4 regions of the Rhodococcus sp. NPDC058532 genome follow, and region 2 is predicted to be linked to each of the others. Evidence: riboswitches for the same ligand, from Rfam matches in the RefSeq annotation. Region 2 holds a riboswitch; each other region holds the start of a gene.
The links. Region 2 has a riboswitch for cobalamin ahead of ACFWQG_RS00410 (ABC transporter substrate-binding protein). Riboswitches for the same ligand answer to the same signal wherever they lie in the genome.

Region 1 (7,533 bases), on a different contig from region 2:
CTCATGTCGAGTCCTTCGAAAAGATGTGTGCGACAACGCGAAAGGCTCAGTAGGTGATCCGCGCGGCGCGGGTCAGTGGCACGGCAGGCCAAGAAGGTGGCGGCCGTCGTGCATCAGTTCGTGCATGTACATGCCGGTGCGTGAGATCGCGCCCTGGTCGAATCCGACCAGGTACAGGGCGAGAAGTGCGAGGAGAACGATTCCGGCGGCGAGCAGGGCCGCGCCCATCGACTGCGTCGCGCTGCTTGGTGAATGGACTACAGCCATGTTTCCTCCCGGGAACGGCATGATCGTCGCGATTCAACGGGGTTCGGTTGTCGAGGCTACACCGTCCGCGGGCGCGGGCAGGGGGAATCGGGTGGCGGGCGGAGTCGGGGTGGTGTCCACTTGACCGGTGGCCATGAATGTCGATGCTCGGCCCGCGCGCGCCCTGCTCGTGCTGACGGGGCTGATTCTCGTTGCTGCGGTGGCGAATCTGAACCTGGCGGTCGCGAACGTGGCGTTGCCGGACATCGGGCGGGCCTTCGACGCGAGTCAGACCGAGTTGAATCTGATCGCCGTCGGCTACTCGGTGGGACTCGCCGCGTCGGTGCTCTATCTCGGTGCGGTCGGCGACCGCTACGGCCGGAAGCTGATGCTGATTCTCGGGATGACGCTGTCGGTACCGGTGTCGCTGCTGGCCGGGTACGCGCCGAACCCGGAGGTGCTGTTCGCGGCGCGCGTGGCAGGCGGCGTCTGCGCGGGTCTGGCGTATCCGACGACGCTGGCGTTGATCACCGCGTTGTGGTCGGGGCAGGCGCGGACCCGGGCGATCGCCCTGTGGTCGTCGATCGGGGGTGGGCTCACCGCGCTCGGTCCGCTGGTCGCGGGTGCGCTGCTCGAGCGATTCGACTGGGGGTCGGTGTTCCTGGTGACGATCCCGCTCGCGCTGGTGGCGTTGGCGATGACGGTGCTGGTTGTGCCGAGTCACGTCAACGAGTCCACCGATCCGGTCGACCACCTCGGGGGCCTGGTGTCGGTGGTCCTGGTCGCGGCGCTGGTCCTCGGGATCAACTTCGCACCCGTCGACGGGATGGCGGTGACCGCGATCTCCGCGTTGGGGATCGCGCTCGCCGCGGGCATCGCGTTCGTGATCCGGCAGGAACGGGCTCGGAATCCCTTGTACGACTTACACATTGCTCGACGCCGGATCTTCTGGGTCGCTGCGGTCGCGGGAATTATCGTGTTCGGAGCGTTGATGGGGACGATGTACATCAGCCAGCAGTACCTGCAGAACGTGCTCGGTTACTCGACCCTCGCGGCGGGCTCGGCGGCCCTGCCCGCCGCGCTGGTGATGGTTCTGGTGGCCCCCCGATCGGCGCGGCTCGTCGAGTCGCACGGGTCGCGTTTCACCCTGCTTGCCGGGTATGTCGCGATCGTCGCTGGACTGCTGGTGGCCTGGCTGATGTGGGACGAGACGGCGCACTATTGGCGGATCGCGCTCGGCTTCATGCTGCTCGGCGCGGGTGTCGGGCTGGCGGGCACCCCGGCCTCGCATTCGCTGACCGGGTCGGTTCCGGTGTTCCGGGCCGGAATGGCCTCGGGCACGGCCGATCTCCAGCGTGACCTTGGCGGAGCGATCGTGCAGTCCGTTCTCGGGTCCTTACTGACGGCCGGATACTCGGCATCGTTCGCGGCCACGATCGCGGCCACCCCACAGGCATCGGCGGTGAGCGAGCAGACGCAGGCCGCGCTGGAGAAGTCGTTCGCCGGCGCCGTGAACATCGCCGAGCGCTACCCGCAGTACTCGGAATCGATCCTTGCCGCCGCACGAGCGGCGTTCCTTGCCGGTGACGGTCGCGCGTACGCGGCGGCAATCGGAATCGTGCTGCTCGGCGCGGCGCTGGTGTTCCTGATGTACCCGAAGCGAGACGCGGAGCTGGCGCTCCTCGAGCGGTACCGCGCCGAGGATGCGACCGAGCCGATGGCGCGGTCCGGGCGGTGACCGGACCCGTCCGTCGTCCGGCACGACAGGGCGGCGGGGAGGGGGGAGACTGGGACGCATGCCCACTCGTACCGCACGCACCGCATGGAACGGCACTCTCCAGGATGGGTCCGGTCAGACGGAACTGACCAGTTCGGGCCTGGCGACATTCGACGTCTCCTTCCCCACCCGGGCCGCCGACGCCGCGAACGGCGCGACCAGTCCGGAGGAATTGATCGCGGCCGCCCATTCGGCCTGCTACGCGATGCAGTTGTCAGCGCTGATCGGGGAGGTGGGCGGGGTGCCGCAGAGCCTCGAGGTGACCGCGGTGGTGGGCCTCGGCCCCGACGATCCCGGATTCAAGCTGACCGGAATCGCGATCACCGTGCGCGCCGAGGTCGACGGACTCGATGCCGACGGCTTCGCGTCGGTTGCGCAGGCGGCGAAGGAATCATGCCCGGTCAGCAAGGCACTGACCGGCGTCGACATCACATTGGACGCCGCCCTCGTTTGATTCCGTACAAAAGATTGACCCTCGTCACCCGGCGAATTCTCGGTTATCCTGGATTCCGCCGCACTGACAGGTGAATACACCGTGAAGCGCGGAATTCCGTTTGAAATATCGGAATCTCCCTGGAAGTACCTGGCACAGGGTGAATGGCATCCGAAGGTCCAATGGTCGATGCCGTGGGTAGCACTTGTGCCGACGAACTGAGGATCACTCCCCGTGACGAACTCCGCCAAGGCTCCCGCTCGCCGTCTCGCCGCCAAGATCGCCCTGGTCGGCGTCTTGACCGCTCTCCCGGTCGGCGTCGTTGCCGCCCCGGCCGTTGCCACCAATCTCGGCGGCAGCTGCAACATCGACGGAAACGTGAAGGCAGTGAAGGACTGCCCCGCCGCGGAGTAGGCCGATGGTCAAGCCCGGTTCGGGGCGCGTGCAGGAACAAGATGTCGATGGTGGACGTTTCAACCATTCGTGACTCCCGAACCCGTTGACCAGTCCGCAGCCACCACCGTCGTGCTGGAGGTGTGGTCCGACATCGCCTGCCCGTGGTGCTACATCGGCAAGAAGCGCTTCGATACCGCGCTTGCGCTGTTCCCGCACCGCGACCGGGTGCAGGTGGTGTGGCGGTCGTACCTGCTGTCCCCGGACACCCCGGTCGGTCTGCGGCGCCCCGAGGTCGACGCCCTCGTCGAGATGAAGGGCATGCCCGCCGCCCAGGTGAAGCAGATGTTCGCGCACGTCGCGAGCACCGCGGCCGCGGACGGCCTGGTCATGGACTTCGACACCGTCATCGCCGCCAACACCGTCGACGCGCACCGGCTGATTCACTGGGCAGGGGAGCGTGGCGAGGACCTGATGTCCGCGCTGTTCCGCGCCCATTTCGAGCAGGGCCGGGTCGTCGACGACCGGGACGAACTGGTTGCGATCGCCGCCGAGGTCGGACTCGACGCGGGCGCCGCGCGGGCGGCACTGGACGCCGACGCCGAGGCGGATCGTGTCCGAGACGACGTTGAGCAGGCCCGCGCGCTCGGCGTCACCGGGGTCCCGTTCTTCGTCGCCAACCGTGCAATCGGCGTCTCGGGTGCGCAGCCCGTCGAGGTGTTCACCCAGTTGCTGGAGCGGGCGTACGCCGACGCCAACCCGATCGTCACCCTCGCAGGCGCGTCGGACGCCGACGGCTCCTGCACCGACGGCTCCTGCGCCGTCTGACCCCACCCGCGGGTTCCCTAATGTCACATTCGGGATCGTGAGGTGACCGAATGTGACATTAGGGAACGTTGGGTACCGGGGGTCGGGCTAGCTGGCGACGGCGGGCGCGCGCTGCGCACGCCCGGCGCGCTCGGTGAGAAACGCGAAACCGAGGCCGAGTGCCAGCCACAGCGTTGCCTGGATCGCCAGCGACGAGACCCGGAACTCCCACAGCAGGGTTGCCGGGAAGTCCTCCCCGACCTCGTTGACCCCCGGCATCAGCACATAGCCGACCGCGACGATCGCGAGGAAGGCCAGGGACGGCGCCCCGACCTGCACGGACAGGTAACCGGTCGACGCGACGAGCCGGGCCACGTACGCGGCGACACCGACCGCAACCAGTCCGAGGACCACCGTCGCCAGCCACAGCCAGGTGCGCTGATTGATCGTGTCGGGGTCGCCGACCGCGGGCGGGTTCGCCGGGTACTTGAAGAACGGCACCGCCTCGATCGCCAACCAACCGGCCCCGGCCAACGCCAGTGCGAGCGCCGGACCGGACATGGCGGTGACCCGCCGCGCGTAATGCGCGACGACGGCGAAGATCGCGCCGAGCGCGAGGCCGGCGAGCGTGGTCGCGAGAAACAGGCCGATGCGCTGGCCGTCGCGGCTGACCAGGGCATCCTCCCCGTGCGAGTGCCCCTCCTCGGCTGTCGCCCCGCCGTGCGCGCCCGCGTCGGCTGCGTGGTCCTCCGCCGGGGCGGCGGACTCCTCGATCGCGATGGCCGCATCGATGTGCGGTTCGCCGATCACGAAGGCGACGGCGCCGGCAAGCAGGCCCGCGACGAGGCCCGCGAGCAGGCCGCGGATGAGGAGTTTCGTGAAGTTCTCGGTCAGTGGCACGGCAGGCCCAGCAGGTGGCGACCGTCATGCATCAGTTCGTGCATGTACATGCCGGTGCGCGAGACCGCGCCCTGGTCGAACCCGACCAGGTACAGGGTCAGCATCGCGAGCAGGACGACACCCGCGATGATCAACGCGACACCGACCGATTCGGTCGACGTGCTGGGGGTGTGAACGACAGCCATAGGTTCCTCCTGGGATAAACGCGTCCCGCAAAGTCCATGCGATGGCGGCGGGGTCTGGCTGTCGAGGCAGTGCCTCGATCACAGTGGCGCGACCGCTCCGGAGTTGCACCGGAATTCCCGTCCGACATCGCTATTACTGGCGCACTGTCGCACCGAGGCGCCCGCCGTGTCAATTGGGACGAATCCCCCGCCCGCGGTACGGAACCGGCCGTGCCGCGGGCGAATCCGGTCAGGATGTCGCCGATCGTGGCTGCGACCACCGCGTGCCTGCCGCGCAAAATACCGGGCAGGCACGCGCAGGACCGTTGTGGTCAGCCCTGCTTCGCCGCGACGTCGAGCACGACCTCGAACTCGAGCAGCGAGGCGCCGGTCGCGACCGGCTTCTTCGCCTCACCCGCGTGCGCGGCGCGGGCGTCGCCGTCCCGCCACGCGGCGAAGGCGTCCTCCGATTCCCATTGCGTCACCACGAAGTAGCGGGTCTCCCCACCGGTCGGGCGCAGCAACTGGAAGCCGAGAAACCCGGGGGAGTTCTCAACGGTTCCGGCGCGCTGCGCGAAGCGCTTCTCGAGTTCGGGACCGGCGCCCTCGGGCACCTCGATTGCGTTGATCTTCACCACTGCCATGGCCGAGAGGGTACTCCCGATTCCTGCGAAGACCGCGACCTCACTCGGCGGTGGCGGCGCCGTCGCCGAGATGCTCGGTCAGCACGGCCATCTGGGTCCTGCCCGCATCGGCGTGCACCGCGCGTCCGGTGTCGGTCACGTCGACGAAGACGCCGCGACGGTCCGATTCGCACAGTGATCGCGCCACCAGGCCCGCCTTCTCGAGGCGGGCAACGCTGCGGGAGAGCGCGCTCGGGCTGAGGTACATGTCGGCGGCCAGTTCCTGCATGCGGGGATGCCTGCAGGTGACCGACACCAGCCGGTCCAGCGTCTCGAAGTCGCTCATGCTCAGCCCGTGTGCGCTCTGCATCCGCCGGTCGAGCTCGCACGCGATGCCGTTGTACCGGCTGAGCAGGGCGCGCCAACTCTCGCGCAGCTCCGCTTCTGAGGTCATGGCCGCATCATAGTGCGGCCCACAGATCAGTGCAAGGAAAATAAATGCAAAGAGAATTTATGCTTGTGCATTGATTGCACATGCATCTAGTCTGGCTGGCGTGACTTTCACCGAAACCGCCCCGAACCCAACGACATCGGATTCCTCAGTCCCGCAGCAGGGTTGGACCGGCCGGCTGTGGGGGATCCTCGCGGTGCTCTGCGTCGTGATGTTCCTGGACGGACTCGACGTCTCGATGGTCGGCGTCGCGCTCCCGTCCATCGGCACCGAACTCGGCCTCGACACGACCTCCCTGCAGTGGATCATCAACGGCTATGTGCTCGGCTTCGGCGGCCTGCTGCTGCTCGGTGGGCGCACCGCCGACCTGCTCGGCCGTCGCCGGGTCTTCCTCGCCGCACTGGCCGTCTTCGCGGTCGCCTCGTTGATCGGCGGCCTCGTCGACAACGGAACCCTGCTCATCGTCACGCGCTTCGTGAAGGGCCTCGCCGCGGCGTTCACCGCCCCGACCGCGATGTCCATCCTGACCACCACCTTCAGGGAGGGGCCTGCCCGCAACCGGGCGCTATCGATCTTCTCGGTGTTCGGTGCCAGCGGCTACTCGTCCGGCCTGATCCTCGGGGGGCTGCTCACCAGCGCGGGCTGGCGCTGGACATTCCTCATGCCGGTGCCGTTCGCGGCCGCGGCCCTCGCGGCGGCGTGGGTGCTGATCCCGCGGGACCGGCCCGCCGACAGCGGTGGTCACGACCTCGGTGGGGCGATCACCCTCGTCGCGGGCATGATGCTGGCCGTTTACACCGTCGTCTCCGCCCCGTCGCGGGGCTGGGCGGATCCGCTCACCCTTGGATCGTTCGCGCTCGCCGCCGTCCTGCTCGCGTCGTTCTTCCTGGTCGAGAACCGGGCGGCGCACCCGCTGGTGCGGCTGAGCATCCTTCGGGTCGGCACCATCGTGCGCGCCAATCTCAGCATCGTTGCGCTGTTCGGTTCCTACCTGAGCTTCCAGTTCATGATGACGATTTTCCTGCAGTCGGTCCTCGGCTGGTCGCCGTTGAAGATGGCGCTGGCGCTGCTCCCGACCGGATTGATCGTCGCCGTTGCCTCGCCGTTCGTCGGACGGCCGATCGACCGGTTCGGCACCTCGCCGATGATCCTGGCGGCGCTTGCCTCGCTCAGCCTCGGCTACCTGTGGTTCCTGTTCGTCGGCAACGATCAGCCGTCGTACGTGGTGGCCATCCTGCCCGCGGCGATCCTGCTCGGCGTCGGGTTCGCGCTCGGCTTCACCTCGATCATGGCGCAGGCCACCGCCGGGGTGGACGACGCGGAGCAGGGGCTGGCGTCGGGGCTGGTGCAGACCTCCGCCCAGGTCGGGGCCGCCCTCGTGCTGGCATTGACCACGGCGCTGGTCACGGCAGGCTCGCACACCGCCGAGGCGGCGGGCGCGGGCTTCGCGCAGTTCCGTCCAGGCCTCGTCCTGGTGACCGGGGTGGCGCTGGTCGGCCTCGCGATCACCGCCGCGCCGCTGATCCGGCGCCGTCGGTACACCGCGGTTCCCGCCCCCCGGCGGGACTGATCCGGGAGACTGCGCAACTGCGGCACGGTACCGGGCTAGCCTCGGTGCCGTGCTGCATGACGAGGGTGGGACGGGCCGACCGATTCTGTTGCTCCACGGGCTGATGGGCAGTGCCCGCACCTGGCGCCGACACGTGCCGTGGCTGCGCGAGCACGGGCACGTGTACACC
Region 2 (7,533 bases):
AAGGACGGCAGTGAGCGCGAGCCGAAGGGTCGGCCCAAGCCGTTCGGCGAACTCCGTCGTCACGGGCCGACCGGTCACGTACGACGATCCGAGGTCGAAGCGCAGCACTCCCCCGAGCCAGCGCAGATACTGCTGCGGCAGAGGAAGGCCCAGCCCCAGTTGCGCACGCACCTCCGCCATCTGAACATCGGTCGGCTCGGGGATGCCCTGGGCGCCCAGCGTCAATCGAGCCGGGTCGCCGGGTGCCAGGGGCAGGAGCGCCCAGATCAGGACGCTCGCTCCCCAGGCGGTGACCACGGCCTGGACTAGGCGGCCCAGCGACGGCCCCACTGCCGCCCTCACGCCCCGGTGTCGTACCGAATGTGCCTGCGGACGTTCGACACCTCGTAGTCGGACCATTCGTCCGAGGTCACGACCGTGAAGTACTTGAAGGTTCCCGCGACAACGTAGGCCTGATCGACGACCAAGATCTGTTGGGCGCGTTCGAGCAACTCGTCGCGTGCACCCTCGTCGAAGGTGTGGCGGAGCGTGTCTCCGATCGCGTCGAGCTCCGGGTTGGAAATGCCCTGCGCATTCGACGATCCGCCGGTGGTCCACCGCACCAGGTACGGCTGCACGGGATCGGCCGTCCCGGACAACGATCCGCTCAGCGCAGCCGACGATTCCCAACCTGCCGGGTTCTCCTTGACCGCAGCGGAGTCTTCGGCGACGTCGATCTGCAGGTCGAAGCCGGCCTTAGCAACCTGCTCCTGGATGCCGATCGCCACGTCGGTGGTCTCGGGTCCCTGCGCCTGCGTGACGAACCGAACGGTGAGACGCTGCCCGTCTCTGGTACGGACACCGTCGGCGCCCGACACCCAGCCTGCAGCGTCGAGGAGGGAGTTCGCCTCGTCCAGGTCGAGCTTCTGGTTGTCCACCGCGTACGGCATCACGTCGGGGTACAGCCCCCCTGCGGCGGCGAAGGAGCCGTTGCCGATGTTGTCGGCGATGCCCTGGTAGTCGATGGCGAGGGTGAAGGCCTTCCGGACGTCGGTGTCGGTGAAGATGCCCTCCTTGAGGTTCATCTCGACGAGGAGGGACTGCAACGCCATCGGGGAGTTCTTGACCGCCACGTCGGTGCGACCGTCGAGCGCGAGTCGGGCGCCGGTCGACGGGTAGAACGCCATGTCCGCCTCGCCGCTCTCGACGCCAGCGATGCGGGCCTGCTCGTCCGGGACGACGTCCACGCTGATCCCGGTGAGTGCGGGCATCCCCTGCCAGTACCCGTCGTAGCGGGCAAGTTCGAGATCCGTGGGGGTCCATTCGGTGATGGCGTACGGGCCGGTGTAGGCGCCACTGCCGACGATCTTCGCAGAGTCCCCGGCCGCGGCTTCGACGGCCTCGACGTCGTAGATCTGCAGCGAGTTGTCGCGGGCGGCGAGACCGGCGGGCACCATCGCGTTCGGGCTCGGGGTGCGCAGGACGACGGCACCGCCCTCGACGACGGCCCGGGTGCCGGGCGCGAGGTAGACCTGCGCGGCCGTGGACTTCTCGATCTGCCGGGTCAGGGCCGCGGCAACCGCATCGGGGGTGACGGGCTTGCCGTTCTGGAAGGTCTGGCCCTCACGGAGCTCGATCACCCAGGTCAGGTCGTCGCGGCGTTCGACGCTCTCCGCGAGCCACGGCGAGATCGCGCCGTCCTCGTCGACCTGGAGCAGGTTCTCGGCGACGCCCCAGTCGAAGAGCCAGTTCGTCCCGGTGGCTGCGGGATCGAGTCCCGCGATCTTGTAGGAGTTGTAGATCGTCAGGTGGTCGTCCGCGACGCCGTCGGACGCGCCCGATCCGGACGAGCAGCCCGCGGCGACGGCGACCACGGTGACGGCGAGTGCTCCCGCACGCAGCGCGGCCCGCCACCCCGGGCGGGTGGTGAATATCGAGTTGTTCATGTCCATCCTCGTGGTGTTCTGGCCTTCGTGTGTCCGGCCCCCGACTCAGGTGTCCTGGCTCCCGGATCAGCACTCGCCCCCGGCCTTCCAACCATGCGGTCGTGGCCGAGCGTGGGGGTTCGCTCCTCGGTGACAGTTGCGGGACAGCCCCGGATTCGCACCGGTGTTCCCTGCGTCGGGTCGAACAGTACAAGACGAAAGCCGACAACTCGGGCGGCGGTGTCGCCGACCTGCGCTGCCGTTCGGGCAGGTTCAGCCGAGACACTCGTGCCGTGCGGAGACCCGGACGAGGTGGTCGCGGGCGATCACCGTGTCCCGGAGGATGGCGGCGAGTTCGTCGGTGGTGAGTCCGACGAACTCGTGCCACGGGCGGCACACGTCAGTGCACCGGAAGACATGCAGGACCAGATGTGCGACCGCGGGACTCGGCGCCGACCGCGACACCGCGAAGGACATCAGCCGCCTGCGGTCCCGCAGGGTCAACGCCGATCGCGTCCACAGGTGTGCATCGACGTAGTCCGCCGCGAGGGCAGGGACCCGCGCCACCGAACCGGTGCTCAGGCTCCCACCGCACGCTGTGCCACGCCGGTGTACTCGCTGAGCGGTCGGATTAGCGCGTTGGACTCGCTTTGCTCGATGATGTGCGCGGTCCACCCGGTGATCCGGCTCATCACGAAGATCGGGGTGAAGACCTCGATGTCGAAGCCCATCAGGTAGTAGGTCGGACCTGCGGGGAAGTCGAGATTCGGTTTAATCCCGGTGGCATCACTCATGGTGCGCTCGAGGATGTCGTACATGCGAACCCAGGCGCCGCCATCCGTTTTCGCGGCGACGTCGAGGAACGCCGTACGCATCGCAGGTACGCGCGAGTCGCCGTTCTTGTAGACCCGGTGGCCGAAGCCCATCACCTTTTCCTTGCGGGACAACTTGCCGCGCATCCAGGCCTCGGCATGTTCCGGCTCACCGATCTCAAGCATGGCGTGCATGACCGCCTCGTTCGCGCCGCCGTGCAACGGACCCTTGAGGGTGCCGATCGCGGCGGTCACGGCACTGTAGATGTCCGACAGTGTGGAGGTGACGACGCGCGCCGCGAACGTCGAGGCATTGAAACTGTGCTCCGCGTACAGAATCAGCGACACCTCGAAGGCGTGCACGATCTCCCGGTCCGGAATCTCACCGAAACACATGTTCAGGAAGTTCTCGGCGAACCCGAGATGACTGTGCGGGGCGATCGGGTCCAGGCCGTGGCGACGACGGTGATCGGCCGCCACGATCGTGGGCAGCACAGCCATCATGCGAAGCGCCTTCTCCCGATTGGCCTTCGGAGAGTTGTCCGCCTCCTCCGGGTCCTCGGCGCCGAGCCAGCTGATCGCGGTGCGGACCACGTCCATCGGATGACAGTTATCCGGCATTCTCGCCACGAGCGAGAGTAGGGAACGATCGGCGCGCCGACTGGCCCGCTCACGCTGACAGAACAGCCCCAGTTGGGCGTCGGTGGGCAGTTCGCCGTTCCACAGGAGGTAGGCAACCTGCTCGAAGGTGCAATTCACGGCCAGGTCCTGCACCGCATATCCCCGGTAGGTCAGCGAATTGGTCTCGGGAACGACCTTCGAGATCGCGGTGGTGTCGACCACGACACCGGCGAGCCCCTTGTGGATCGTCGGGACTGCCTTCGTCATTGGTTCCCTCCGAGCGTGAAGTTGAAGACTCCGGAATCGAATTCGTTGTAGCGCTCGTACTCGAGCAGCTCATACAGTCGGGAGCGGGTCTGCATCTGATCGACGAGACCCTCCTGCGTACCGCTCGCATGGATCTCGCGCAGCCCGGCCTCGATCGCTCCCATCGCGAGACGCAGAGTGGTGACCGGGTAGATCACGGCGTTGTAGCCGATGTCCTGCAATATCTGCGCCGGAACAAGTTTCGACTTTCCGAACTCGGTCATATTGGCCAGTAGCGGAACGTCCACTGCACCGCGGAACGCCTCGAAGTCGGCCTCGGTGCGCAGGGCCTCGGTGAAGATCAGGTCGGCACCGGCATCGGCGTATGCCTTCGCACGCTCGATGGCGGCATCCAGACCCTCGATGCCCGCAGCGTCGGTGCGGGCGCAGACGACGAAGTTCGGATCGCGCCGGGCGGTGACGGCGGCCCGCAGGCGCCGCACCATCTCGTCGGTCGACACGATCGCCTTGCCGTCGAGGTGACCGCACCGTTTCGGGTTGACCTGGTCCTCGAGGTGCAGGCCAGCGATGCCCGCGTCCTCGGCGGCCAGGACCGTGCGCGCGGCGGACATCGGCTCGCCGAAGCCGGTGTCGGCGTCGATGAGCACCGGCAGGTCGGTGACACCGGCGATCTGCTGACTGTGCGCCACGACCTCGGTGAGCGTGGTCAGGCCGATGTCGGGCAGCCCGAGCGCGGCGGAGAAGGCACCGCCTGAGACGTAGACGCCGTCAAACCCGATCTGCTGGATCAGCTTGGCCGTCAACGGGTTGATCGCACCGGGCAGGCGCTGGATGGTCCCGCCGGTCAGCCCGGCGCGAAGGGCGATCCGCTTGTCCGCGGCCGACGCGGCCGCGGCAATGAGGCTAGCCATCTCAGAACACACCCTTCGGCGACTTCGGCGCACGGGCGAGCACGTCGTCGGAGACGGTGACGCTAAGCCGGTTCAGCTCGCCCGCCTTCAACTCCGGTGTGCGCTGCGCGGCGTCGAGGAAGCGGTCCTGCTCGGCGCGGGCGATGACGCCGTCGGCGAGGGTCCGGAACTTCGCGATGTACTGCTCGCGCGCGAAGGGACGCGCACCCAGCGGATGCGCGTCCGCGATCGCGAGTTCGTCGACTATCACCTCACCGCTTTTCAGGGTGACCTCGGCGCGCGCACCGAACGCCTTCTCATTCGGGTCGGCGGAGTGGTATCGGCGCGTCCACTCCGGGTCCTCGGCGGTGGAGATCTTCGTCCACAACTCAATCGTGTCGGGGCGCTGCGCCCGGTCAGGAGCGTAGGACCGCTCGTGGTGCCAGGTCCCGTCCTGCAGCGCCACCGCGAAGATGTACATGATCGAGTGGTCGAGGGTCTCGCGAGACGCCGCTGGGTCGAACTTCTGCGGATCGTTCGATCCGGTGCCGATCACGTAGTGGGTGTGGTGGCTGGTGTGCAGCACGATCGACGTGATCTGGCTCAGGTCGCCGATCCGCTCGCGCAAGCGGAACGCCAGGTCGATCGGGGCCTGGCTCTGGTACTCGGCCGAATGCTCCTTGGTGTAGGTGTCGAGGATGCCGCGCTTGGCCTCGCCCGGTCCGGGCAACGGCACGTTGTACTCCGCATTCGGGCCACCGAGCAGCCAGGCGATGACGCCGTCCTCGCCCTCCCAGATCGGGGATGGCGCACCCTCGCCACGCATCGCCCGGTCCACGGCCTCGACGGCCATCTTGCCGGCAAAGGCCGGTGCGTACGCCTTCCAGCTGGAGATCTCCCCCTTGCGGGACTGCCGGGTCGCGGTGGTGGTGTGCAGCGCCTGCCCGACGGCCTGGTAAATGGTCTCGGTGTCGAGTCCGAGGAGGGTGCCGATCCCGGCGGCCGCGGCGGGTCCGAGGTGCGCAACGTGGTCGATCTTGTGCTCATGCAGGCAGATCGCACGAACCAGGTCGACCTGGATCTCGTAGCCGGTGGCGAGGCCGCGGATCAGGTCGTTGCCGCTGCGGCCAGCATGCTGAGCGACCGCGAGGATCGGCGGGATGTTGTCGCCGGGGTGCGAGTACTCGGCGGCAAGGAAGGTGTCGTGAAAGTCGAGTTCGCGAACAGCGACCCCATTGGCCCAGGCGGCCCACTCCGGGGAGAAGGTGCCGGGCACGCCGAACACCGCCGCGCCGGGACGGTACGGGTGCGTCAGTGCCTGGGCCCGCGCGTTGGCGACCGGGCGGCGCGTCAGCGAGGCCGCGGCGACCGAGGCGTTGTCGATGATCCGATTGACCACCATGTCTGCGGTGTCCGCGGGTACCGCGACGGGATCGGTCGCAACCTCGGCGATCTTCCACGCGAGATGCTCGTGCTTCGGGAAGTCCTCGGCGGAGCGATGGGTGCGAACGGGATGCGTCTTCACGATGATGTCCTCCGATGGTGGCGACGTCTGACACTGAGTTCTCAACCGGTAGAAGGCCGATCGAGGGCGATATCCACAACCTAGGGAGGAACCGGTACCACCGGAAGGGACTGAACGTGCGAAATTCGGTGGTGCGTGTCGGCGCATTCTGCGAATGGTGCAAATTCGCGGGGCGGCGCCGGTCCTGGGTCTCGGTTCGGTTGCCAGCGGCCGCTAGAGTCGTCGGTGCAGTTGGTTCGCCGCCTCGGTCCAGCTCGACGATCGGTCGGCACTTGGCCTCGACCCCGAAGGACGCCACCATGCAGAAGGTCTACGGCGGGCCGCGACTGCGTCGGCTGCGGGAGGAACGCGGACTGACGCAGTTGGAGCTGGCCCGAACGCTCGATCTCTCGGCGAGCTACGTCAATCAGTTGGAAAACGATCAGCGCCCCTTGACCGTTCCGGTCCTGCTCAAGCTGACCGCCAGCTTCGACCTCGATCCTCAGTTCTTCGCGGCCGATCAGGACGCACGGCTGGCGGCCGATCTCCACGACGTGCTCCGAGCGATCGGGTCCGGCACCCCCGGTGCGGCCGCGGTGGACGAGTTGGTCGCGCGGATGCCGGAGATCGGCGCCGCGTTGGTCGGCGTCCACCGCCGGTTGCTGGCCGCGACCGAACGGCTGGAGCAGTACAGCGCTTCCCTGTCCGCGCCGTCGGAGGCGACGACGGAACCTTTGGTACCCCTGCCGTTCGAAGAGGTTCGAGACTTCTTCTACGACAGGCACAATCACATTGCCGAGCTCGACGACGCCGCCGAGCTGATGTTCACCGCGAGCGGCCTGCGCCCCGGCTCCCTCGACACTCAGCTGACTGCGTTGCTCGAATCGGAACACGCCATCGTCGTCCGGTTGCGCACCGATCCGCCGGAGAATCCTGGTCCGAAACGTTCCTACGACGAGGCGAACCGCATCCTGACCCTGTCCCGGCACCTGACACCCGGGCAGCGGGCGTTCCAGATCGCAACCCAGCTCGCCTTTCTCACCCAGGCGACCACGATCGACGATCTCGTCGCGTCAGCAGCCGGGCTCGGCGAGGGGTCCCGCGAGGTGGCGAAGATCGGGCTGGCGAACTATTTCGCCGGGGCACTGCTGTTGCCGTACACCATGTTCCTCGACGCGGCGGAACGGTTGCACTACGACATCGAGATGCTGTCATTGCAGTTCGAGGTCGGCTTCGAGACGATCTGCCACCGGCTCTCGACGATGCAACGACCGACCCGGCGCGGAATCCCGCTCTTCTTCGTCCGCACCGACCGGGCGGGCAACATATCGAAACGCCAGTCCGCCACGGCATTTCATTTCTCCCGTATCGGGGGCAGCTGCCCACTGTGGGTGGTGCACGACGCGTTCGCGACGCCGGGCCGGATCCGCACCCAGGTCGCACAGATGCCGGACGGGCGAACGTACCTGTGGGTGGCCCGCACCACGGACGACGACCCCCGCCCGTACGGCACCGCGCGGCGTAGCTTCGCGATC
Region 3 (7,533 bases), on a different contig from region 2:
TTTTTTTTCTTCTCTTCCCCCCCCCCCCCCCCCCCGCTCTCCCCTCCTCCCCCCCTTCCCCCCCCCCCCCCCCCCCCTCTCCCCCCCCCCCCCCCACGGTTCCGGTCAGAGGCCAAGCAGCGCGTTCTCGACGACCTCGGTGAGCGCGGGATGAATCCAGTACTGCCCCAACGCCATTTCCCGGGCGGGCAGGCCGAAGCTCATCGCCTGGATCAGCGGCTGGATCACCGTCGACGCCTGGGCGCCGAGCACGTGCGCGCCGACCAGGCGACCGGTGCCGCGGTCGGCGATCACCTTGCACAGTCCCTCGTCGTCCTCCATCGCCCACCCGTAGGCGACGTCGGCGTAGCGCTGCACCTTCACCGCGACATCCAGGCCCCGCGCGCGGGCCTGCGCCTCGGTCAACCCGACCGTGGCGATCTGCGGGTCGGTGAACACCGCGGCGGGCACGAACCTGTGGTTTGTTCGCGCCAGTTCCGTGCGGGCCGGGTCGGCGCCGTTCCCCCAGGCGTCGCGCAGCAGGTTCGCCTGCACCACCCGCGCCTCGTGATTGGCGACGTGCTTGAGCTGGTGCGGCGACGACACGTCCCCGAGCGCGAAGACGCCCTCGGCGGCGGTGCGCTGGAACTCATCGACGACGACGCGGCCCCGATCGTCCACGTCGACGCCGGCGGCGCTGGCACCGAGCCGGTCACCGTTCGGGGTGCGGCCGGTCGCGACGAGCAGCGTGTCCCCGGCGACGACGGTGCCGTCCGCGAGCACCGCCTCGACGCCGCCTGCGGCGTCCCGCAGCTCGGCGACCGGATTTCCGAGGTGCACATCCCATTTCGAGCGCGCGAGGTCGGTGAACCGCTGCGAGATGTCGACGTCGAGGTCGCGCAGCAGGCGGTCGCCGCGGCCGATGATCGACACCTGGGCGCCGAGGGCGGAGAAGACGTGCGCGAATTCGGACGCGATGAACCCGCTGCCGAGGATCACCAGCCGCTCGGGCAGGTCGGGCAGGCGCATGATGTCGTCGTTGGTGACGTACCGGACACCGCTGCGGGTCACCACGTCGGGGATGACCGGCCGGGATCCGGCGGCGATCACCACCTGGTCGGCGGTGATGACCTCCCCGGTTCCGGTGCGGATGGTCCGTGGGCCGGTGAAGGTCGCGTAGCCGGGGAACACGGTGGTGTTCGGGCTGCCGTCCCGCCGATACCGTTCGCCGCCCTCCGAGATCGGGTCGATGCGGCCGAACACCCGTTCCACGATGTCGTTCCACCGCACCTTTTCCACCCGCGCGTCGACGCCGTAGCGGGACGAGTCCCGGATGGTGCGCGCGACCTCGGCGGCGTAGACGAACATCTTCGTCGGGATGCAGCCCACGTTCAGGCAGGTGCCTCCGAACGTGCCGCCCTCGCAGATCGCGACGGTCATGTCGGCGAACCGGTCGTCGAGAATGGTGTTGCCGGAACCGGATCCGATGATCGCCAGATCGAAGTGGGTCACGAGGGCCGCCCTTCCGTCGCGCCCTGCCGCTCCAACCAGTCCAGCCACTGATCGACCTCGTCGAACGCCTGTTTGCGGGGCACCTCGCGGGACAGGAACACGTCGTGCCGGGCACCTTCGATCGGAACGATGGTGGTGCGGTCGCCCAGGCAGCCCGCCCAGCGCGCGATCTGCTTGACGTCGAGCACCAGATCCGCGGCCTCCGACTTCTCCGTGTACCGCATCGAGTAGTGCGTCACCTTCGAGCGCAGGATCAGCGACGGCACCCCGATGTCGAGGCCCCGATGCAGCCGCGCCTGCGCGCGGCGGACGGCGCGCAGCCACCCGAAGGTCACCCCGTACCCGCGCAGCGGCTTCCATTCGAGGTCGTAGTCCCATTCGCCGCGTTGGCTGCGGTGCAGGGTGCGGCCGTACACGTCCATCGGCGGCTGCTTGAGTTCGAGCTTGTCCCGGAGTCGGCCGACGGTCCGGATCGCGACCGTCCCGACGTTGCGCACGTACGACGGGCCCTGCAGGTCGAACCACGGGCTGTTGAGGATCGCCCCGGCGACCCCGGCGGCCGCGCTGCCCCCCGGCCGGGCATTGAGCCGGTCCAGCCACATCGGCAGGATCAGGCCCCCCGTGGAGTGGGCGGTGAGCAGCACCGCACCGCCCTGCACCTGGTCGCGGACCGTCGCAAGCGCCCACTCCAGTTCGGCGTCGTACAGTGCGAGATCCGTCACGAAGTGCGGGGTCTGGCCCGGCCGCCGCGAACGGCCACACTTGCGCAGGTCCAGCGCGAAGAAGTCGTATCCCCGCCCGTGGAAGTGCTCGGCGATGTGGGTCTGGAAGAAGTAGTCGGTGAATCCGTGCAGGTAGAGCACCGCGCGGCGGCGGGGTGTCGCCCCGTCGGGCCGGTATCGGACGAGGGTCGCGACCACCTCGCCCTCCCCGTCGGGATCCGTGCCGAGCGGCAAGGTCGTCTGTTCGTAGCCCTCGCCAAGGAGGTCCCGCACCCAGGTGGTCACAGATCACAATCGTAGTGGGCGTTAATGTGAACTCGGGGGAGCACAATTGAGGCGAGGTCAACCCCGCTCATACGCGCGGGTAACCTACTCCGCGTGCAGTCGGCGTGACTGCCGCTGCCAATGGACAAGGAAGTCGATTTTCCAGTGTCAGACAACACCGCGGTACACAAGACCGATGTAGTTCTCGTGGGTGCGGGCATCATGAGTGCCACGCTCGGTGCCCTGCTCCGGCAGCTGCAGCCGGACTGGTCGATCAGCGTGTTCGAGCGTCTCGACGCCGCCGCCGCCGAGAGCAGCGACCCCTGGAACAACGCAGGCACCGGACACTCGGCGCTGTGTGAGCTCAACTACACGCCTGCGACCAAGGACGGCTCGGTGGACATCACCAAGGCCGTCAACGTCAACGAGCAGTTCCAGGTGTCGCGGCAGTTCTGGGCCTACGCGATCGAGAACGGCATCCTCACCGAGCCGAAGGAATTCGTCAACCCGATCCCGCACGTGAGCTTCGTGCACGGGGCGGAGAACGTGAAGTACCTGCGGGCCCGCTACGACGCCCTCGCCGGCCACCCGCTGTTCGCGGGGATGGAATACACCGAGCGCCCCGACGAGTTCGCCAAGCGCCTGCCGCTGATGGCCACCGGTCGTGACTTCTCCGATCCGGTCGCGTTGAACTGGACCGACGGCGGCACCGACGTCGACTTCGGCGCCCTGACCAAGCAGCTGCTGGGCAACATCGGCGCCACCGGCGGCACCGTCCACTTCGGCCACGACGTCCGCAACATCACCAAGCAGTCCGACGGCAGCTGGACCCTGAAGGTCGTCAACCAGCGCACCGGCGACAAGAAGACCGTGAACGCGAAGTTCGTCTTCGTCGGCGCGGGCGGCGGTGCGCTGCACCTGCTGCAGAAGTCGGGCATCGCCGAGGCCAAGGGCTTCGGTGGCTTCCCGGTCTCCGGCGAGTTCCTGCGCTGCACCAACCCGGATCTGATCGAGCAGCACAACGCCAAGGTCTACGGCAAGGCCGCGGTCGGCGCGCCCCCGATGTCGGTGCCGCACCTCGACACCCGCGTCATCGGCGGCAAGAAGGGCCTGCTGTTCGGCCCGTACGCCGGCTGGTCGCCGAAGTTCCTCAAGAACGGCAAGGTCACCGACCTGCCCGGATCCATCAAGCCGAACAACCTGATGTCGATGCTCGGTGTCGGCGTCACCGAACTCGGCCTGACGAAGTACCTCATCGGTGAGCTCCTGCAGTCGGCCGACGACCGGATCGAGACGCTGCGCGAGTTCGTGCCGCGCGCGACCGGCGGCGACTGGGAACTGATCACCGCGGGTCAGCGGGTGCAGGTGATCCGCAAGAAGGGCGGCGGGGGCGTGCTCGAGTTCGGCACCGCCGTCATCAACGCCGCGGACGGCACCATCGCGGGTCTGCTCGGCGCCTCGCCCGGCGCGTCCACCGCGGTCCCCGCGATGCTCGACGTCCTGCAGCGGTGCTTCGGGGACCGGTGGAGCGCATGGGAGCCGCAGCTCAAGCAGATGGTCCCGTCGCTGGGTCTGAAGCTGTCCGACAACGAGTCGCTGTTCCGTGAGGTGTGGGACTGGAGCAACCGGGCGCTCGAGCTCGAGGCCCCCGTCGAGGTCCCGGCCGCCGCATCCGCCTGATCCGTCCACCCGTTCACCGGCCGTCACCTGCCCAGGTGGCGGCCGGTGTCGTTGCACCGGATAGAGTTCGCGGCGAACATCATGTTTCCCGTCGCGGGGAAGTCCTGTGGAAGTCAGGCGCGGTCCCGCCACTGTGACGGACACCGAGCCACGATCGGTTCCGAAGTCAGATTGCCGCGGCGGCGGAACTTTTCGTCCGACCCCCGGCGCGGAGACCGGGGAGTGAGGAGAGTGGCGCCGTGACGCAACAGGATTCGGCAGACCCCGGTTTTCCGTTCAGTGCCATCGTCGGGCAGGACCAGCTGCGGCTGGCGCTGACCCTGTGCGCCGTGCATCCCGGCATCGGCGGAGTGCTGGTGCGCGGCGAGAAGGGCACCGCGAAGTCGACGGTGGTCCGCGCGCTCGCCGCGCTGCTGCCCCCGACGGCGGGCGGCGACCCGGCCCGCCTGGTGGAACTGCCGGTCGGCGCCACCGAGGACCGGGTGATCGGCTCCCTCGACCTGGAGAAGGTGCTCCGGGACGGCGAGCGTGCCTTCCAACCCGGCCTGCTGGCCGCCGCCCACGACGGTGTGCTCTACGTCGACGAGGTGAACCTGCTGCACGACCACCTCGTCGACGTGCTGCTCGACGCCGCAGCCATGGGCCGCGTCCACGTCGAACGCGACGGTGTCTCGCACTCCCATCCCGCCAAGTTCGTCCTCGTCGGAACAATGAACCCGGAGGAGGGCGAGCTGCGTCCGCAGCTGCTCGACCGGTTCGGCCTCGCCGTCGACGTCGCCGCGTCCCGAGACGTCGACGTCCGCATGCAGGTGATCCGCCGCCGCCTCGACTTCGAGGCCGACCCCACCGGATTCGCGGCCGGCTACGCGGGCGCCGACGCCGACACCGCCGCCAGGATCGCCGCCGCGCGGGCCGCGCTGCCCGCGGTCGGCCTGCCCGACACCGAGCTGCGCCGGATCGCCGCGCTGTGCGCCTCCTTCGACGTGGATGGAATGCGCGCCGACCTGGTCCTGGCCCGCACCGCGACCGCGCACGCGGCATGGCGCGGTGCGACCGAGGTCGCCGAGCCGGACGTGCGGGTCGCGGCCGAGCTGACCCTGCCGCACCGCCGCCGCCGCGACCCGTTCGACGAACCGGGCCTGGACCAGCAGCAGCTGGACGAGGCGATGCGGGACGCCGACGAGCAGGCCCGCAGTCACTCCGAGCCCGAGCCCGAGCATGACCCCGAGCCCGACCCCGAGCCGGACGGTCCCGGTGGCGGCGCCCCCGCCCCGGACGCCGGTGGCCCCGCACCCGACGCCCCCGCCCCGGATGGTGCGGCGCAGGCCGAGGAACCAGAATCGACCGGCCCCGGCGCGCCGCCGGAACGCCCGGTCGGCGCGCCGACCGGCCAGTTCCGCACCCGGCTGCTGACCGTCCCCGGCGTCGGCGAGGGCGCGCCGGGCAGGCGGTCCCGGTCCCGGTCCGTACGCGGGCGGACCGTGCGCGCGACCACCGACCCCGGTCGCGGCCTGCACCTGGTCGCCACCCTGTTCGCCGCCGCCGAGCACCAGTCCACGCGTGGGCGCACCGACGGCCGGATGCTGTTGGCGCCCGGAGACATTCGGGGCGCGTTGAGGGAGGGGCGCGAGGGCAACCTGATCGTGTTCGTCGTCGACGCGTCCGGGTCGATGGCGGCCAGGGACCGGTTGTCCGCCGTCACCGGTGCCGTGGTGTCGCTGCTCCGCGACGCCTACCAGCGGAGGGACAAGGTCGCGGTCGTCACGGTCCGCGGCGCGTCCGCCGAGGTGGCGCTGCCGCCGACCTCCTCCGTGGACATCGCGGTCCGCAGGCTGGCGTCGCTGCGCACCGGTGGGAGAACCCCACTCGCGCAAGGGTTCCTCACGGCCCGCGAGGTGGTGCTGCGGGAACGGCTGCGGGATCCGCACCGGCGTGCGATGGTCGTCGCCCTCACCGACGGCCGCGCCACCGGCGGCACCGACCCGGTGCACCGGGCGAAGGTCGCGGCGGGTCTGCTCGCCGACACGGCCGCCGCCGCCGTCGTCGTCGACTGCGAGACCGGGATGGTCCGGCTGGGGTTGGCCGCGGAACTCGCGACCGCGCTGCGGGGGGCCTGCGTCCGGCTCTCCGAACTGTCCGCGGAGCAGGTCGCCGGCGTCGTCCGCGCGGCCGCCTGACCGACCGTCCCCTGCCCAACCCCCAACCCGACGAGGAGAATTCGCATGCCCAAGGGTGTCCCCGACAACGTTCCCGACGACGGGCTGACCACCAGGCAGCGTCGCAACGCCCCCGTCCTGGCCGTGCACACCGGGCCCGGTAAGGGCAAGTCCACCGCCGCGTTCGGGATGGCGCTGCGCGCCTGGAACCAGGGCTTCGACATCGGGGTCTTCCAGTTCGTCAAGTCCGCCAAGTGGAAGGTCGGGGAGGAGGCCGCGTTCCGGGCGCTCGGCGACCTGCACGAGTCCACCGGGGCAGGCGGCCGGGTGTCCTGGCACAAGATGGGCGACGGCTGGTCGTGGACCAGGAAGAAGGGCGACGACGAGGACCACGCCCGGGTCGCGCTCGACGGCTGGCGGGAGGTGGCCCGGCGGATCGAACGCGAGGAACACCGGTTCTACGTCCTCGACGAGTTCACCTACCCGCTCAAGTGGGGTTGGGTCGACGTCGACGAGGTCGTCGACGTCCTGGTGCGCCGTCCCGGCCAGCAGCACGTGGTGATCACCGGCCGGGACGCCCCGCAGGCGCTGCTCGACGCCGCCGACCTGGTCACCGAGATGACGAAGGTCAAGCACCCGATGGACGCGGGCCGCAAGGGGCAACGGGGCATCGAGTGGTAGATCGCGCCGTCCCGGCGGTGGTGATCGCCGCACCCGCATCGGGCAGCGGAAAGACCACCGTCGCAACGGGACTCATCGGTGCGCTGCGCGCTGCGGGGGACCGGGTCGCCCCGTTTAAGGTGGGCCCGGACTACATCGACCCCGGCTATCACGGCCTCGCGGCGGGCCGGGTCGGGCGCAACCTGGATCCGGTGCTGGTCGGTGCGGACCGGATCGGCCCGCTGTACCGGCACGGCAGCGCGGGTTGCGACATCGCCGTCGTCGAGGGCGTGATGGGGCTGTTCGACGGCAAGATCGCGGACCCCGCGCCGGACGGGGCGGCCGAGGGCTCCACCGCGCAGGTGGCGGGGCTGCTCGGCGCGCCCGTGGTGCTCGTCGTCGACGCCCGCGGCCACAGTCAGTCCCTCGCCGCGGTGCTGCACGGCTTCGCGACCTTCGACCGGAACGTCCGGATCGGCGGGGTGATCCTGAACCGGGTCGGCAGCGCCCGGCACGAGCAGGTGCTGCGCCAGGCCTGCGAGCGGGTCGGGATCCCGGTC
Region 4 (7,533 bases), on a different contig from region 2:
CCCGGCTTGCGCACGGTGCCGTCCTCGTTGAGTTCCTCGTCGATGTGCATCGCCGGGAACATGCCGTCGCGGTACCAGTCGAGGTGACCGGAGACCTCGTACAGGTGTCCCTTGGTGATGTGCGGCGAGTAGACGAACTCGTAGCCCTCCTCGACGTGCCGCTTGCGGGAGTAGTCCTCCATCTCCTGCCGGATGATGCCGCCCTTGGGGTGGAACACCGGCAGCCCGGAGCCGAGCTCGTCGGGGAAGGAGAACAGGTCGAGTTCCGCACCGACCTTGCGGTGGTCGCGCCGCTCGGCCTCGGCCAGCAGCTCCATGTGCTCGTCGAGCGCCTCGCTCGATTCCCACGCGGTGCCGTAGATGCGCTGCAGCTGCGCGTTCTCCTGGTTGCCCCGCCAATACGCGGCGGAGCTGCGGGTGATCTTGAACGCCGGGATGAACTTGGTGGTCGGGAGGTGCGGGCCGCGGCACAGGTCCTTCCAGATCACCTCGCCGGTGCGCGGGTTGAGGTTGTCGTAGATGGTCAGCTCGGTGCCGCCGACCTCCATGATCTCCGGGTCGTCGATCCCGGACTTGTCGCTGATCAGCTCGAGCTTGAACGGCTCGTTCGCGAGTTCGACGCGGGCGTCCTCGATGTCGTCGACGACGCGGCGGGAGAACCGCTGCGCGTCCTTGACGATCTTCTTCATCCGCTTCTCGAGGCGGGTGAGGTCCTCGGGGGTGAACGGCTCGGCGACCTGGAAGTCGTAGTAGAAGCCGTCCTTGATCGGCGGGCCGATGCCGAGCTTCGCGTCCGGGAACTCCTGCTGCACCGCCTGCGCGAGGACATGCGCGCAGGAGTGCCGGATCACGCTGCGACCGTCGTCGGTGTCGGCGGCGACGGCCTCGACCTCCACGTCGACGTCCGGGGTCCAGGACAGGTCCTTGAGGGTTCCGTCGGCGTCCCGCACGACGACGACGGTGTCGGGGCCCTTGGTCGGGAGGCCGGCCTCACGGACCGCCGCACCGGCGGTAGTCCCGGCAGGCACCCGGACGCGGGCGGCTGGGGCTACGGATGCAGGCGTGGTCACGGCGATGTGCTCCTCGGTGTACGGGCCGACACGACGTCGGCACGGCAGATGAGCCCTCATGCTATCGGCACCGCCGACCGTTCGGCCCGTACACCCGGTCCGGTGCGCCTACAGGCCCGCCAGCCGCGCGGCACGCACCTCCGGCCGCTGATGCGGGCAGCTGACGCACTTGGCCCGGTCGGCGGCACCGGGATCGGCACCGGCGACCGCCGCGGACGCGCGGTAGATCAGGCAGCACGACGTGCGGCGCAGGAACCTGCGCGGACCGACGTCGACGAACCTCGGCACCGGGAGCGGCGGCCCGATCAGCTCCGCGAGCCGGACCGCGAGCGCGCTGCCCGCGGCGGGCGAGCCGAGCCCGGCCCCCGCGTCGAGCGCCCGGTTCCCGAGCGAGTCCGCGGCGATCGCCCACAACGCGGGCACACCGGCGCCGCTGGCCTGCGCCAACGCGGCGATGATCGCCTCGAGGGTGTCCCGCAGGCCGGCGGCCAGCTGCTCCGGTCCCCGCACCGTCGCCTCGGTGTGCAGCGCGTCGAGGTAGCCGTCGGGGCGCAGCGTCGCGGTGGCGTGCGCCAGCGCCGGGTCGGGCGCGACCCCGGCGCGCAGCAGTCCGGTGGTCGCGGGCGCCAGCAGCGTCGAACTCGCCGAGTACCACCACAGGGTGCCGTTGACCCTGCGGTCCCGGCAGGTCCACCGGCGTCCGGTGTCCGCGATCCGGGCGTCGAGCCAGTCCGCGTCGGTGAGCAGCGTCGCCCTCATCGCGCCTCCACCTCCTCCTCGGCCAGCCCGGTCACCGACAGCGACCGGGCCCCGGTCGCCGGGTCGGTATGCACGGATCCGAGTATCCCGAAGACATCGGCAAGCAGCGGCCCGTCGAGTACCAGGGCGGGGTCACCGGCCCCGACCACCGCGCCGTCGTGCAGGACCGCGATCCGGTCGCAGTACTCGACGGCGAGCCGCAGATCGTGCAGCGTCACCACCACGGCGAGGCCCTCATCGGCCAGCCGCCGCAGCAGCCGCATGACGGTCAGCTGGTGCCGCAGGTCCAGGTGGTTGGTCGGCTCGTCCAGCAGCAGCACCCGCGGCCGCTGGGCGAGGGCGCGGGCGATCGAGACCCGCTGCCGTTCCCCACCGGACAGCGCCCGCACGTCCCGGTCGGCGTGCGCGGTCAACCCGACCTGGGCGAGCGCGTCGTCCACGACGGCCGTGTCCCGCCCGCTGGCGCGTTCGAGCCAGCCCAGGTGCGCGGCGCGGCCGAGCCGGACCGATTCCCGCACCGTCAGCCCCGGCGCGCTCGGCGGTTCCTGGGTGCTCGCGGCGAGTTCCCTCGCCAGCTCCCGCCGCCCGATCGTCGCGGAGTCCCTGCCCCCGACCGCGATCAGGCCCGCGCTCGGCCGCATCGCCCGGTAGCAGCAGCGCAGCACCGTGGTCTTGCCGCTGCCGTTCGGGCCGACGAGCGCCAGCACCTGCCCCGGGGCGACCTGCAGGTCCACCCCGGCCAGCACCTCGCGGCCGCCGAGCTCGGCGCGCAGTTCGTGGATGGCCACCGCGGCGCTCATGCGTCCTCCCGCCGAAACTGGCGGTACAGCATCACCACGAACACCGGCGCACCGACCAGGGCGGTGACGACACCGACCGGCAGCTCGGTGCTCGCACTGACCGCGCGGGCGGCGAGGTCCGCGAGCACCAGCGCCACCGCGCCGAGCAGCGCGGCCACCGGAAGCAGCCGCATCGCGCCGAGCCCGACCAGGAAGCCCGCCACGTGCGGGATCAGCAGTCCGATGAACCCGATGCCGCCCGCGACGGACACGGCGGCCGCCGCGAGTACCGAGACACCCAGCAGGACGAGCACCCGGAAGCGGCGCACGTTCATGCCGAGCGCGGCTGCCCCGTCGTCGCCGGCGTGCAGCAGGTCGAGCCAGCGCGCCGACGCCAGCGCGGCGGCGCCGATGACGGCGAGCGCGACCGCGGGCCACACCGCGGTGGACCAGCGGGCATCACCGAATCCGCCAGCAAGCCAGCGCAGCACCGTCGACAGCTGGTGCTCGTCCGCGATCACCAGCAGCACGAACATCGTCAGCGCGGTGAACACCTGGGCCATCGCGACGCCGACCAGCACCACGCCGGTCACGTTGTGGTGCCTGCCGCCGATCGCGAGGGCCGCGACCAGCGGCACCAGCGCGCCGAGGAACGCGGCCGCGGGCACCGTGAACACCCCGAGCAGGCCGGTGCCCACGCCGAGCACGGTGACCAGCACGACCCCGAAACCCGCGCCGGAGGACACCCCGAGCAGGTACGGGTCGGCGAGGGGGTTGCGGGTGACGGCCTGCGCGAGCGCGCCGCCGAGCGCGAGCGCGGCACCGACCGCGGCCGCGGTCAGGGCGCGGGGCAGGCGGGAGTCGAGGACGATCCGTTCCCTGGCCTGCGACCACCACGGGTCGAAGGCTCCCCCGCTGATCCGGTGGCCGACGATCGCCCACACGTCGCCGACCGGGATCCGCACCGAACCGAACGACACCGCGAGCGCGATCGCCACCGGTAACGCGACGAGGAGGCCGAGAATCAGTGCGGGCGTTGCGATCCGACGGGCCGCTTCCGGGGCGTCCGCGGCAGGGGTCGACGCGGCGGGCGCCGCGACGACCGTCATCCGGTCACCCCCGGCACGGTCGGATGCAGCCGCCCGGCGAGCTCGCGCACCGCGTCGACCATCCGCGGGCCCTCGAAGAAGTTGCCCAACGGCAGCACGACGATCCGGTCCTCGCGGACCGCGGGGGTCGCCGACATGATCGGGTGCCCGCGCAGGTAGGCCAGCTTCTGCTCGACCGGCGCATTGCCGTAGTCGAGGACGACGATCGCCTCCGGCGCGCGTTCGCCGACCGTCTCCCAGGTGGTCGTGGTGTATGGCTTCACACCGTCGGCAGTGATGTTGCGTGCGCCCGCGTACTCGGCGATCAGATTGCCGATCCCGACCCCGCCGATGGTCAGCGGCTCGTTCTCGCCGCCGTCGTAGAAGAAGGTCGGCACCGGCGCCGCGCCAGCCGCGGTGAGCCGCTCGCGCATCTCGGCGAGCGGCTGGGTGATCTCGGCGGTCAGCGTCGCGGCCGCCTCCGGGACACCGAGCAGGGCACCGAGATCGGCGAAGTCCTTCTCCAGCAGCCCGATCGACGGGAAACCCTGCCCGCAGTACTCGGAAAACAGGAAGGTGTCGATGCCCGCCGCCTCGAGCAGGTCGCGGTCCCGGCCCTCCTTCGCGTCGAAGGCGCTGCGCATCCCGCCGACGACCAGATCCGGTTCGAGGTCACGGATCTGCTCGGCGGTCGGGTACTGCCGGGCCAGGCTCGGGATGGCGCGGAACCGGTCGGCGACCTCCGGCATCGGGTTCGGGGTTTCCCCGTAGCCCATGCCGACGATCCGGTCGGCGACGCCCATCAGGATCAGCACCTCGGTGACGTGGGCGTTCATCGGGATGATCCGCTGCGGTGGCGCGTCGAAGGTGGTGGTGCGCTCGCAGTTGGTGACGGTGACGGGCGTGGGGAACGGCTGCGCCGCCGCGTGTTCGGCGGCGCCTGCGTCCCGGGAGCAGCCGGTCAGCGCGAGGGTGGCGACGAGTGCGAGAGAAGCGATGCCGCGTCGCTTGTGGTGAATGTTCACGGGGACCTCGGGGTTCGGGGGTCCACCAGCGCAGCATCCGACACGGCACCGGCCGATCCGCCGGCGCACTGACCGGACTTCCGCTCGTGGACCACGACGATGGGGAGTCGCACGACGATCGGCAGGTAATCGGGCTCACCGCTGCGAGAGCGGCCTACCGTTGCGGGCCAGCGCCGGACTTCGACCGGACTTCCCCTGCGCGAACGCCTGTAGTGCTGCGGGCAGTATGCACTGTCAGAGCGGGGACTCGAGCAAGGGGTGCTCGATCCCGATCCACCCGCCCGCCATGTCGATCGCGCCGAGCACCCACAGCGTCGCGACCACGACCAGCGCGGTCCCGAGCCCCGCCAGGATCTTCACCACCGGGGACTGCCTGCCGAACCACTCCATGAACTCGTCGTACTTGCCCTTCGCGAACCGGAGCAGGCGGTACGCCCAGGTGAACTCCGAGCCGAGAATCCCCAGCCCCGCGAACACGATCAGCCAGCCCGGCCCCGGATACGGGATCGCGATGATGCCGACCGCGAGAACGAGCGTCCCGACGACACCGACCGCGATCCGGTAGCTCAGGTTCAGGACCGGGTTCGCGGCGATCCGCCGTCGTGCCCGCATCCACCGGTTCTCGCTGCGCGCCTGTGCCGTCACCCGGTCAACGGTACCGAGCGACCCGCAGCACGGCCGCGGGTCGTCACCGCTCCAGCAGGGCCCGCCACGCGTCGACCTTCGCCAGGGCCGGCGTCGCGGCGTTCGCGGGGCTGGTGGACGGCAACCGGGCGAGGGTCACGCCGGCGGGGTGCGCACCCGCCGCAACCACCGACCGGCGGTAGGCCATCTCCGCCCGGGCGCCGTTGAAGAACACCCGCTCGATCGCGGTGTGCCGCGAATAGAGGGCGGCGAAGTCGTTCGGAACCTCGGAGCGGACCTCGATGTCGGCGTCCGCGCTGCCCGTCCTGCGGCACGCCTTCAGCACGTCCCACAACGCGACGCCGTTGTCCTGCAGGGTCCGCAGCCGGTGCGGGTAGGGCTGGTCGGGTCCCGCGCCGAACAGTTCGCCCATGATCGGCCAGAAGCTGTTGCGGGGATTGGCGTAGTACCTGCCTGCAACGAGGGACGGCGCGCCGGGCATGGACCCGAGAATTAGGGTGTGGGAACTGTCGTCGACAACGGCGGGGAACCCGTGAACCAACGTCATGGCGAACCATTAGACAGCAAAAAGGCGGCCGCGAGAACCCTCGCAACCGCCTTTTCTGCTGTGGTCCCGGCTGGGATCGAACCAGCGACCTTCCGCGTGTGAAGCGGACGCTCTCCCACTGAGCCACGGGACCGTGCCGCGGAGATCAACTCCGGCGGCCGAACGAGGAGAAAACTAGCACGGTCCAGTGATGGTTGGAAAACCGGCAGGTCACACGGCTGCACGCCCGCACGAGGACGTTCCCGACCCCCTCCCGGCCGGGGACACCTCGCCCGCGGGTTCCGCATCCGCCCGCCCGCCACCTCGATCCGGGACGGAAGGGCCCGGCCCCTCGCCCACTGGCAGGTGAATTGCACCGCTGTTGTTTGCATTCACCGGAGTTGACCAGGCGATTTGTCGGCCCCGACCCCGTGGGCTAATGTTTCATCTCGCAGCACGGAGGCAGCAACGCCCCCGGGATTGCAATGCGGATGTAGCGCAGCTGGTAGCGCATCACCTTGCCAAGGTGAGGGTCGCGGGTTCGAATCCCGTCATCCGCTCGAGAGGTTGGACTCAACCTTGCGGTGGAGTGGCCGAGTGGTGAGGCAACGGCCTGCAAAGCCGTGCACACGGGTTCGATTCCCGTCTCCACCTCTCATGCACGACCGATAGACGCGCGCGATTAGCTCAGCGGGAGAGCGCTTCCCTGACACGGAAGAGGTCACTGGTTCAATCCCAGTATCGCGCACCATAGTTCGACGAAAGGACCCCGGATTTCCGGGGTCCTTTTTTCATTCCCCCGTTCCGGCGCGAGCGGCGCTCTGCCCGCCTCGCGGCCAGGCACGCGCGCCGACAGAATCCCCGGAAATACATCCTGACCAGCCGAATTGTGGTCTGCGCGCTCCATGGGCTACTGTTCCTTCTCGCAGCCCGGAGGAAGCAACGCCCCCGAGATTGCAATGCGGATGTAGCGCAGCTGGTAGCGCATCACCTTGCCAAGGTGAGGGTCGCGGGTTCGAATCCCGTCATCCGCTCGAGAGGGTGATCAACCCCCGCGGTGGAGTGGCCGAGTGGTGAGGCAACGGCCTGCAAAGCCGTGCACACGGGTTCGATTCCCGTCTCCACCTCGCACGAAGGTGAAACCCGCGCGATTAGCTCAGCGGGAGAGCGCTTCCCTGACACGGAAGAGGTCACTGGTTCAATCCCAGTATCGCGCACCATAGTTCGACACGAAGGGCCCCCGGCATGCCGGGGGCCCTTCGTGGTGTCGTCGGTCCTGCTCGGCGTCCCGGTGCGCCGATCTGCGGACCTGCCGCCCGATCGGGTATGTACTGGTGCAGACAATCGCCGCATCGAGAGGACGCCGCCATGGTCATCGCCGCCGATGCGCCGCCGCCGGGAGTTCCGCCTGCCGGGTCCCCGCGCCGGACCGACCCGATGCTGATGGCGGTCGGTGCCGCCGCGGGCGCGGTCGACCTGCTGCGGTGGTCCACGCGCGGCGTCCTCGGCGCGGCCCGCGTCGTCCCCGGCGTTGGCCGGTCCCTCGACGCGCTGGCGTCGACGGCGGCCGAGCGCGGCGCCGCGGCACTCGGTGCCGCAACGGAGCTGGGCCGATCGGTGCTGCGCGGCGCCGTCCGCGAG

Region 1: another riboswitch for cobalamin. It lies ahead of ACFWQG_RS10005 (CbtB domain-containing protein); the one in region 2 lies ahead of ACFWQG_RS00410 (ABC transporter substrate-binding protein).
Region 3: another riboswitch for cobalamin. It lies ahead of ACFWQG_RS06120 (VWA domain-containing protein); the one in region 2 lies ahead of ACFWQG_RS00410 (ABC transporter substrate-binding protein).
Region 4: another riboswitch for cobalamin. It lies ahead of ACFWQG_RS03620 (ABC transporter substrate-binding protein); the one in region 2 lies ahead of ACFWQG_RS00410 (ABC transporter substrate-binding protein).

Annotation. Positions count from the first base shown of each region.
Region 1 is NZ_JBHXNU010000006.1:179,480-187,012, reverse strand. It holds gene ACFWQG_RS10040 (hypothetical protein) at 1-5, opposite strand, end outside; gene ACFWQG_RS10035 (CbtB-domain containing protein) at 73-267, opposite strand; gene ACFWQG_RS10030 (MFS transporter) at 401-1,984, shown strand; gene ACFWQG_RS10025 (OsmC family protein) at 2,043-2,477, shown strand; gene ACFWQG_RS10020 (hypothetical protein) at 2,691-2,870, shown strand; gene ACFWQG_RS10015 (DsbA family oxidoreductase) at 2,940-3,677, shown strand; gene ACFWQG_RS10010 (CbtA family protein) at 3,765-4,556, opposite strand; gene ACFWQG_RS10005 (CbtB domain-containing protein) at 4,547-4,741, opposite strand; cobalamin riboswitch at 4,770-4,905, opposite strand; gene ACFWQG_RS10000 (antibiotic biosynthesis monooxygenase family protein) at 5,053-5,364, opposite strand; gene ACFWQG_RS09995 (MarR family winged helix-turn-helix transcriptional regulator) at 5,405-5,797, opposite strand; gene ACFWQG_RS09990 (MFS transporter) at 5,898-7,364, shown strand; gene ACFWQG_RS09985 (alpha/beta fold hydrolase) at 7,414-7,533, shown strand, end outside.
Region 2 is NZ_JBHXNU010000001.1:81,838-89,370, reverse strand. It holds gene ACFWQG_RS00415 (ABC transporter permease) at 1-342, opposite strand, end outside; gene ACFWQG_RS00410 (ABC transporter substrate-binding protein) at 339-1,925, opposite strand; cobalamin riboswitch at 1,952-2,144, opposite strand; gene ACFWQG_RS00405 (hypothetical protein) at 2,178-2,471, opposite strand; gene ACFWQG_RS00400 (bifunctional 2-methylcitrate synthase/citrate synthase) at 2,483-3,604, opposite strand; gene prpB (methylisocitrate lyase) at 3,601-4,515, opposite strand; gene prpD (2-methylcitrate dehydratase PrpD) at 4,517-6,019, opposite strand; gene ACFWQG_RS00385 (short-chain fatty acyl-CoA regulator family protein) at 6,319-7,533, shown strand, end outside.
Region 3 is NZ_JBHXNU010000003.1:331,059-338,591, forward strand. It holds gene mtr (mycothione reductase) at 106-1,491, opposite strand; gene ACFWQG_RS06110 (alpha/beta hydrolase) at 1,488-2,498, opposite strand; gene mqo (malate dehydrogenase (quinone)) at 2,619-4,157, shown strand; adenosylcobalamin (AdoCbl) riboswitch at 4,228-4,388, shown strand; gene ACFWQG_RS06120 (VWA domain-containing protein) at 4,397-6,334, shown strand; gene cobO (cob(I)yrinic acid a,c-diamide adenosyltransferase) at 6,380-6,994, shown strand; gene ACFWQG_RS06130 (cobyrinate a,c-diamide synthase) at 6,988-7,533, shown strand, end outside.
Region 4 is NZ_JBHXNU010000002.1:193,614-201,146, reverse strand. It holds gene thrS (threonine--tRNA ligase) at 1-1,070, opposite strand, end outside; gene ACFWQG_RS03635 (hypothetical protein) at 1,179-1,829, opposite strand; gene ACFWQG_RS03630 (ABC transporter ATP-binding protein) at 1,826-2,629, opposite strand; gene ACFWQG_RS03625 (FecCD family ABC transporter permease) at 2,626-3,717, opposite strand; gene ACFWQG_RS03620 (ABC transporter substrate-binding protein) at 3,714-4,721, opposite strand; cobalamin riboswitch at 4,824-4,947, opposite strand; gene ACFWQG_RS03615 (TIGR02611 family protein) at 4,956-5,333, opposite strand; gene ACFWQG_RS03610 (DNA-deoxyinosine glycosylase) at 5,410-5,913, opposite strand; tRNA gene ACFWQG_RS03605 (tRNA-Val) at 5,975-6,046, opposite strand; tRNA gene ACFWQG_RS03600 (tRNA-Gly) at 6,380-6,452, shown strand; tRNA gene ACFWQG_RS03595 (tRNA-Cys) at 6,476-6,546, shown strand; tRNA gene ACFWQG_RS03590 (tRNA-Val) at 6,569-6,643, shown strand; tRNA gene ACFWQG_RS03585 (tRNA-Gly) at 6,854-6,926, shown strand; tRNA gene ACFWQG_RS03580 (tRNA-Cys) at 6,949-7,019, shown strand; tRNA gene ACFWQG_RS03575 (tRNA-Val) at 7,038-7,112, shown strand; gene ACFWQG_RS03570 (hypothetical protein) at 7,261-7,533, shown strand, end outside.